DNA from 2 places in the Streptomyces griseoaurantiacus genome. Region 2 is predicted to be linked to the other one. Evidence: riboswitches for the same ligand, from Rfam matches in the RefSeq annotation. Region 2 holds a riboswitch; the other holds the start of a gene.
What was found. Region 2 has a riboswitch for cobalamin ahead of OHB09_RS07300 (cobalamin biosynthesis protein). Riboswitches for the same ligand answer to the same signal wherever they lie in the genome.
Positions count from the first base shown of each region.

Region 1: it holds a riboswitch for cobalamin, as region 2 does, so the genes downstream of both, OHB09_RS01740 (ABC transporter substrate-binding protein) here and OHB09_RS07300 (cobalamin biosynthesis protein) in region 2, are expected to answer to the same signal.

Region 1 covers NZ_CP108326.1:389,053-393,469, reverse strand. The annotation lists gene OHB09_RS01745 (FecCD family ABC transporter permease) at 1-1,065, opposite strand, end outside; gene OHB09_RS01740 (ABC transporter substrate-binding protein) at 1,062-2,087, opposite strand; cobalamin riboswitch at 2,136-2,256, opposite strand; partial or broken gene OHB09_RS01735 (LysR family transcriptional regulator) at 2,346-2,435, opposite strand; partial or broken gene OHB09_RS01730 (NADP-dependent oxidoreductase) at 2,486-2,593, opposite strand; gene OHB09_RS01725 (DinB family protein) at 2,641-3,198, opposite strand; partial or broken gene OHB09_RS01720 (SDR family NAD(P)-dependent oxidoreductase) at 3,306-4,066, opposite strand; gene OHB09_RS01715 (TetR/AcrR family transcriptional regulator) at 4,230-4,417, shown strand, end outside.
Region 2 covers NZ_CP108326.1:1,606,264-1,610,680, reverse strand. The annotation lists gene OHB09_RS07305 (cobyric acid synthase) at 1-1,093, opposite strand, end outside; gene OHB09_RS07300 (cobalamin biosynthesis protein) at 1,090-2,064, opposite strand; cobalamin riboswitch at 2,165-2,305, opposite strand; gene OHB09_RS07295 (hypothetical protein) at 2,435-2,650, opposite strand; gene OHB09_RS07290 (inorganic phosphate transporter) at 2,662-3,993, opposite strand; gene OHB09_RS07285 (lysozyme) at 4,128-4,417, opposite strand, start outside.

The DNA of each region.
Region 1 (4,417 bases), 1.2 Mb from region 2:
CAGGAAGAAGGGGCCACCGCACAGGGCCGTGAGCACGCCGACGGGTATCTCCATCGGTGCGGCGATCGTCCGTGCGGCGATGTCGGCCCAGACGAGGAAGACCGCTCCGGCGAGTGCCGCCGTCGGCAGGACCCGGCGGTGGTCGCCGCCGACGAACAGGCGCACGATGTGGGGCGTCATCAGGCCGACGAACCCGATCGGACCGGCCGCCGCGACAAGGACGCCCGTGACGAGGGAGAGCAGGACGAACAGATGGGCGCGGAAGCGGGCCACGTCCAGTCCCAGCGTGGTGGCGGCCTCCTCGCCGGCCAGCAGGAGGTTCAGGTTGCGGGCCTGCGCCATGAGGACGCCGATGCCGAGCAGCAGGGCGGTGCTCGGCAGCCACAGCGTGCCCCAGCCGACCCCGCCGAGTCCGCCGAGGGTCCAGGCGAGGACCGCGCGGGTCTCGTTGCCCCGGTCGGTGGTGAGGAGCAGCAGATCGAGGACCGCGGTGAGCATCGCCGCGATCGCCACCCCGGACAGCACCAGCCGCGAGGAGGTGATGCGTCCGCCGGTGCGGGCGGTGGCGTACACGAGCAGGAGCGCGCCCAGGGCGCCCCCGAAGGCGGCCATCGGCAGGGAGGCGGCTCCGAAGAGGGTGAACCCGAACACGAGTACCGAGACCGCGCCGAGCGACGCCCCGGAGGAGACGCCGAGCAGGTACGGCTCGGCGAGCGGATTGCGCACCAGCGCCTGCAGAGCGGTGCCGATCACCGCGAGGCCCGCGCCGGTGACCGCGCCGAGCAGCACCCGCGGCGCCCGCACGTCCAGCACGATGGTCTCCCGCGCCCGGGACCAGTCCGGCTCCCGCCAGTCGGCGCCCAGCGAGTGCGTCACGATGCCCCACACCTGGCCCGGCGGTACGTGCACGGAGCCGATCGCGAGGCCCGCCGTGACGGAGACGAGGAGCAGGGCGGTGAGCACCAGCGACGTGACGGCCGGACGCGTACGGCGGCCCGCGCCCGGCCCGGTGGTCCGCCGCCGTACCGTCCGTTCGACGGGCGTGCCGGTGGCTGCCCGGGTCACCGGAAGCTCTCCGGGTGCAGTCCTCGGGCCAGGTCGTCGACCGCGTAGGCGGAGCGGACGCCGACCAGGGTGGCGGTCAGGGGCAGGACGACGAACCGCTTGTTCCTGATGGCGGGTACGTCGGCGAGCGCGGGCCGGGAGAGGAGGAACTCCTTCTTCTCCTCGACGCTTCCGGCACCGGCGTAGTCGTAGAGGGCGATGACCTCCGGCCGGCGCTCGACGACCTGCTCCCAGGAGACGTCACCGAAGACGTCGTCCAGGTCGGCGAAGACGTTCCTGCCACCGGCCAGCCGGATCAGTTCCGTGCCCAGGCTCCTGCCGCCCGCGGTGAAGGCGCTCCTGTCGCCGCTGTCGTAGACGAAGACGGGCACCTCGTGTGCACCCTCGACCTCGGCGGCGGCTTTGCCGACGCGGTCCCGCAGATCCTCGACCAATTTGCCGGCCCGGTCCGGGACACCGAAGATCCTGCCGATGGTGCGGATCTCCTCGTAGGTGTCCTTCATCGTCACCCGCTTCCTGCCGCAGTACTCGCGGTTGAGGTAGGTGTCGATGCCGGCGTCGGCGAACGCCGTGCGGGAGCGGCCCTCGTTCTTCGCGAAGGCACTGCCGTAGCCGCCGTAGACGAAGTCGGGTTCGGCGTCCAGGATCCTCTCGAACGACGGCTCCCTCTTCGCCAGTTCGGGTATCGCCTCGTACGCCTTCCGCAGTTCGGGCAGGACGGGGGAGTCGGGGAAGGCCGTGCCGACCATGCGGTTCTTCAGGCCGAGGGCGAGCATGAGTTCCGCCGGGTGCTGGTGGATGGTGACCGCCCGGGACGGCGGCCTGTCGTACGTCGTCCTGACGCCGCAGTTGTCGATGGTGACCGGGAAGCCCGCGGGCACGGCCGCGGTGGCCTCCGCGTCCGCGCCGCCCTCGTCGGACGCACCGCAGCCGGTGGTCAGCAGTACGGACGAGAGCGCCACGGCGGCGGCCGCGGCGCGAAGGAACCCGCGTGTGCGGGCAGGGGTGATCGACTGGGACACGTAAAGCCTCCTGGAGTCCGCGCTCCTCGGATCGGGCCCGCGACGGACCAGTGTCCTGACTCCCGGATCGGCGCTTCCTCCGCCTTCCCGCGCGGCGCGCAGTGGCATGTCGGAGGGGCGCTCCCCGGTCACAGTGGCGGGACCGTGCCGGATTCGCACCGGCTTCCTGTCTCCCGTCGCGGCGATGACCTGGCGATCCTACGGTCCGCCCGGCCGACGGCGAAAGGGCGTGCGGATCGGCGCTCCCGCACGCGGCCTCGCCACTCCATGACCTTCGCTCACCAGGGAGAGCACCGCCCCGTCGTCCTCGGCCTCGACGGTCGCCTTCGGGATCCAGTCCTGTGCCGCACGCCGCCGCCGCGCTTCACCCATGCGGACATCGCGGAGAGGGGTGCCGCAACGATGATCTTGCCGGTGTTCTCGCCGTGCAGCATGCCCAGGAACGCGTCCACGATGTGCTCGAAGCCGTCGACCACCGTCTCGTCCGAAGCGAGCCGTCCCGCTCTCGTGGAGCGGCCGTTTCCGGGGCCGGCATCGGCTCGGCATCTCCCGGTCATTCGGCGCCGTACGGCTCCCGCCGGCGATAGAGGTCGCGCAGCAGGGCGATCTCGGCGCCGTGATGGATCAACTCCCTGTTGACGTGCAGGACTCGGTTCTCCATGGGCCACCGTTCGGGACCCGCCGTGGGCGGACCGTCCAGGTCGGCGTCCGAGAGCTCGCGGACTCCCGCGTTCCATCTCCCGTACATCTCATCGAGCTGTCGCAGCGCCTCGTCGGCGGTACCCGCATAGGCGAACGGCCGGGAATCGAGGTCCTGGCCGCCGAAGTACCATCCGACCCGATGGCCCAGGCAGGAGACGATGAGGTGCGCCAGCCGCCAGGCGATCGTGGTCACCGGCGCGGGCACGGGGGCAGGGGACGCGGAGTCCATCGTCCATTCCCCCGCCCCGTCCGGCATCGGTGCGGACGTCGTGCCACGGGGGCGGATGCTCCAGCAGTCGCGTACCGGCTCCCAGAAGTACTCCTCGTCGGTAAGACCCTCCAGCCGTGGCCGCAGGTTCTTGGTCCAGTACCAGTCCAACTGGTCCGCGAGTCGCTCGCTTCTCGTCATTTCCGCACACTACAGAGGGCGGAGACTCGGCTGTGCCCCTACGCCGGTGCATGGCTGCTCACTGTCACTGTCAAATCGAGGAGCTCGACGGGCACGCGCCCGCGGGCTCAGAGGAGGGCGCCGCCGGAGACCTCGATGCGCTGGGCGGTGACCCAGCGCAGGCCCTCGGAGGCCAGCGTGGCGATGGCGTCGCCGATCTCCTCGGGTTCGCCGACGCGGCCGAGCGCCGTCTGTCCGGCCAGGGCCCGGCGCATCCCGGCGTCGTCCCGCATCGCCCCACCGTTGAAGTCGGTGGCGGTCGGTCCCGGGGCGAGGGAGTTGACCCGGATGCCGTGCGGCCCGAGTTCCGCGGCGAGGGTGCGGCTCAGGGCCTCCACGGCGGCCTTCGAGGCGGAGTAGACAGAGGTGGCGGGGCTGGTGTGGCGGGTCAGCGACGTCGAGACGTTGATGACGTGGCCGCCCTGCGCCAGCAGCGGCACGAGGGCCTGGACGAGGAAGAACGTGCCCCGCACATTGGTGCGCCCATCACCGTGTCGAAGTCCTCGGTCGTGACGTCCTCCAGCGGTCCGAAGATTCCCACTCCCGCGTTGTTGACCAGGACGTCGAGCCGCGAGGCACCCCAGCGTTCCAGCCACTCGCGCAGCGCCGAGGTGAAGGCCGGGAAGGAGGACACGTCGCTGAGATCCAGCCGGAGAACAGCGGCGGTCCCGCCCGCCGCCCGCACCTGTTCCACCGTCTTCCCGGCGCCGGCGGTATCGCCGCGGTGGGTGACGAGGACCCGCATCCCGCGCGCGGCCAGGGCGACGGCCGCGCTGCGACCGAGGCCGCGATTCGCACCGGTCACCAGAGCGATCCTGTCGGTCGTCATGAGCTGTCTCCTCCATCGCGAACCACCGGAGCGAGGCCACCGGAAGGGGCCGAGCACCTTGAACAGCGAGGCGAGTCACTCGACTCCCCTCAGGTTCGTACCGTAGGCACGGCAATAGAGGCGAGTCAAGTGACTCGCCTCGGTGCTCCGGCATACTGTCCGCATGGCAGCAGAACTCTCGGCCCACCACCGCAGGCTCGCGCAGAAGAAACGCGAGGCGATCACCACCGCGGCCACCGAACTGTTCCTGGACCGCGGCTACGACGGCACCTCACTGGCCCGTATCGCCGAGGCGGCCGGGGTCTCGAAGTCCACCCTGTTCAAGCAGTTCCCCACCAAGGCAGCACTCTT
Region 2 (4,417 bases):
AGCCGCCGCAGATCCCGAGGACCGGCCGCCCCTCGGCGGCCCTGCGCCGCAGGGCGTCGGCGAGCCCCCGCTCCCGCAGCCACTCCAGGGCCCGGACGGTGCCGCGCGTGCCGGGCACGATGACGAGGTCGGCGTCGGCCAGTTCCTCCGGCCGGTCCACGAAGCGCACCAGCACACCGGGTTCGGCCGCGAGCGCGTCGACGTCCGTGAAGTTGGACATCAGCGGCAGGGCGCACACCGCCACCCGCAGCACGTCCTCGCCCACCGGCGGCGCGGTGTCCGACTCCCGTACGGTCCCGCGCAGCGAGATCCTCCCCCCCGCTCTCACCTTCGTTCGAGCAGGGGGGACCCCCATGCCGTCCTCCTCGTCGATGCCCAGGCCGTGCCGGAACGGCAGCACGCCGTACGTGGAGCGGCCGGTGAGACCGTGCAGCATGTCCAGGCCCGGCTCCAGCAGCGAGACGTCGCCCCGGAACTTGTTCACGAGGAACCCGGCGACCAGCTCCTGGTCCTTGCGGGAGAGCAGGGCGACCGTGCCGAAGAAGGAGGCGAAGACGCCGCCCCGGTCGATGTCGCCCACGACGAGCACGGGCAGCTTCGCGTTCCGCGCGATCCCCATGTTGACGATGTCGGTCCGGCGCAGGTTGATCTCGGCGGGGCTGCCCGCGCCCTCGCAGATCACCGCGTCGTGAGTGGCGCGCAGTTCGGCCAGCGCGTCGAGCACGACGGAGAGCAACTCCCGCTGCCGGCCGCCGTGGTAGCCGCGGGCGCTCATCTCGCCGACCGGCCTGCCTAGCAGCACCACCTGGCTGCTCCGCTCGCCGCCCGGCTTGAGCAGCACCGGGTTCATCAGCGCGGTCGGCTCGATCCGGCAGGCCTGCGCCTGCATGGCCTGCGCCCGCCCGATCTCGGCGCCCCCCCGTGTGACGAAGGAGTTGAGGGACATGTTCTGCGCCTTGAACGGCGCCACCTTCACGCCCTGCCGCGCCAGCCACCGGCAGATCCCGGCGGTGACGACGCTCTTCCCCGCGTCGGAGGTGGTGCCGGCGACGAGCAGCCCGCCGCCCCTCGGCCGTTCGGTCCCGCCGCTCATGACGTACGTCCCTTCGTCCGGGGCGCGCCGGCGCGCCTCCCGCCCGCGCAGGCGAGCCGGACGCCCGCGCACACGCCCAGCGCGAGCCAGCCGACCCGCCGCGAGAGCCGTGCCGCCCGCTCGATGTCCCCCACCCGCACGGCGCGCCCGGCACCGTTGAGCACCGGGCGGTGCTCCACACGCCCCCCGTACGACAGGGTCCCGCCCAGCCGCACCCCGAGCGCCCCCGCGAAGGAGGCCTCCACGGGACCGGCGTTGGGGCTCGGATGGCGGTGCGCATCCGCCCGCCAGGCCCGTACCGCGCCCCGGGGGTCCGGTCCGGCGGCGGCCGCGAGGACGGCGGTGAGCCGTGCCCCGGGCGCGCCGGCGAGGTCGTCCAGGCGCGCGGAGGCCCAGCCGAACCGCAGATGGCGCACGGAGCGGTGGCCCACCATGGCGTCCAGGGTGTTGACGGCCCGGAAGCCGAGCAGTCCGGGCACCCCGGCGACGGCGCCCCAGACGAGGGCGCCCACGACGGCGTCGGAGGTGTTCTCGGCGACGGACTCCACGACGGCCCGGGCGATCCCCTCGGCGTCCAGGGCCTGCGGGTCGCGCCCGCACAGGTGCGGCAGCCGCGCCCGTGCGGCGTCCACGTCACCGCTCTCCAGCGCCCGTCCGACGGCCCGCGCCTCGCGGATGAGCGAGGTGCCGCCGAGGACCGCCCAGGTGGCGCTCGCGGTCAGGGCGAGGGAGGCGGCGGGGGAGTGGCGTACGGCGCGTACGGCAAGAGCCCCGAGCGCGGTGGCACCACCGGCGCACACGAGGGTGTGCAGTGCGCCCCAGCCTCGGTGGTCACGCCACAGCACGCGCTCCACGGCTGCCGCGGCCCGCCCGAACACGGCGACGGGATGCCCGCGGCGGGGATCGCCGAGGAGCAGGTCACCGAGGAGGCCGGCGGTGGCGCCGTACGCGTGGAGGCGTTCGGCACCCACGGGGTCAACCGGCCGTGGGATCGGTCAGGTTGTCGCTGGTGAACCTCGGTCGGCAGCCGCGCATGGCGAAGTGTCCTCACTCAGGGTGTCCACGCCCTGGTTCGACGAGATGGGCGGTGAGAGTTCCTGGCTCCCGGGATGGCTACCCCGGTGACAGTGGCGGGACCGCGCCGGATTCACACCGGACTTCCTCTCCTGCCGCCGCATTGGCTTCGGCAGTTCACCACGCCCCCCGACCTCAGTCAACCTGGCCTTGACCTGCTGTGCGGAGTCCCACACGCGCGTTTCCGGGCGCGCGAAAGGGGGGTGGGGGCGGTCGAAGCCGCTCCCACCCCCGCGCGCGCCCTTCACGCCGTCAGGTCACGACGCGTCAGACCACGATCAGATGGATCCCGTACGCCACCGCGGCCGCGCACGCGGCGAAGCACGCGTAGGCCCCCGTGGCGGCGAGCACGGCGCTCCCGCCGCGCGCGGACTCCTTCTTCGTGAGCCCGACGATGCCGAGCGTGAACAGGCCCACCAGTCCCACCGTCACCACGAGCGAGACCCCGAACACTGATCCGAGTGCTGCCCAGTCGATCTTCATCTGTCCGTTCCTCACACCGCGGCGGGACGAGTCGGTTCCGCCGCGGACCCGGTGTCCGGGGCGGGGATGGTGGCCTGCAGTTCTACAACCGGCGTGTTGGCCCCGGCCGTTCCGGCGGTGTCCGCCTCGACGAGTGGGCCCGCCGGCGGCGGCGCCACCGCGGCGATGGCCGCGGTCACGACGCCCGGGGACTCGGCGGGGACACCCCCGTCGGCCTCGGCGGCGTCGATGTCCCCGACGCCGTCGAGGTCGTTGACGTTGTCCACGGTCACCGGCTTGCGCCGGGACAGCACCCAGATCGTGCCCGAACCGGCGAGCAGCAGCGCGCCGGTCACGACCGTGCCCCACGTGCCCTGCTTGGTGAGCACCTCGGCCCCGGCTCCGACCAGACCCGCCGCCGGCAGCGTCAGGCACCAGGCGACCAGCATGCGGGTCGCGGTGGACCAGCGGACCACCCCGCCCCGGCGGCCGAGCCCCGAGCCCATCACCGCGCCCGAGCAGACCTGGGTGGTGGAGAGCGAGAAGCCGATGTGGGAGGAGGCGAGGATCGCCGTCGCCGCACTGGTCTGCGCGGCGAAACCCTGCGGCGGTGCCAGGTCGGTCAGCCCCTTGCCGAGGGTGCGGATGATCCGCCAGCCGCCGAGGTAGGTGCCGAGCGCTATCGCCGTGCCCGCCGAGAGGATGACCCACATCGGCGGGTTGGAGCCGGGGGAGAGGACGCCGCCGGTGACGAGGGCGAGGGTGATGATGCCCATGGTCTTCTGCGCGTCGTTGGTGCCGTGCGCGAGGGAGACCAGCCCGGCCGAGGCGATCTGCCCGGCCCGGTAGCCCTTCGCGGTGGCCTTCCGGTCGGCCCGGTCGCCGATGGCGTACGTGAGCCGGGTGGCGAGCATCGCGGCCAGACCGGCGACGACCGGCGCGGCGACCGCGGGGATGAGGACCTTGGTGACGACGGTCGAACCGTTCACCGAGGACCAGCCGGCCGACATGACCGCCGCGCCGATCAGACCGCCGAACAGTGCGTGGGAGGAACTGGAGGGCAGACCCAGCAGCCAGGTCAGCAGATTCCACAGGATCGCGCCGACGAGGGCGGCGAAGATGACCTCGGTGCGCAGGCCCTCCTCGTCGATGATGCCGCCGGAGATCGTCTTGGCGACCTCCACGGAGAGGAACGCGCCGACGAGGTTCAGCACGGCGGACATGGCCACCGCCGTCTTGGGCCTCAGAGCGCCGGTCGAGATGGTCGTGGCCATCGCGTTGGCCGTGTCGTGGAAACCGTTCGTGAAATCGAACACGAGTGCGGTGACAATCACGATACCCAGAAGGAGCGTGATGTGTTCCATTTACCCAGGCTTCTGTTGGACGTCAGTGGCCCTAGGACCGTAGGCAACCTGGGTGAACGGCAGGTGAACGAGGGCGGGCGGTGCGGTGACCCGAACGGAGTGCCCGGGTTCCGCTTTCGCGCCCCCGCCGCCCCTCAGCCCCGCGCGAACCGCTTCAGCCCGGCGAGGGAGCCGTTGAAGACGTTCTGGTCGCCGGGCAGGGTGCCCGAGGTGGCGTACTGCCAGAACGTCCAGGTCGTCCAGCCGCCGGGCAGGGCGCCCGTGCCCGAGGGGTCGTGCCGGGCGATCCACAGCGCGTGGTCGGCCGCGAAGGCGGTGCTGTCACCGGTGCACAGTCGCCACCAGTCGGCCGTCGTGTACAGCACGGGGCGGCGCCCGGTCAGCCGCAGCACCTCCTCGCTGAACGACCCCATCCAGCGCACCA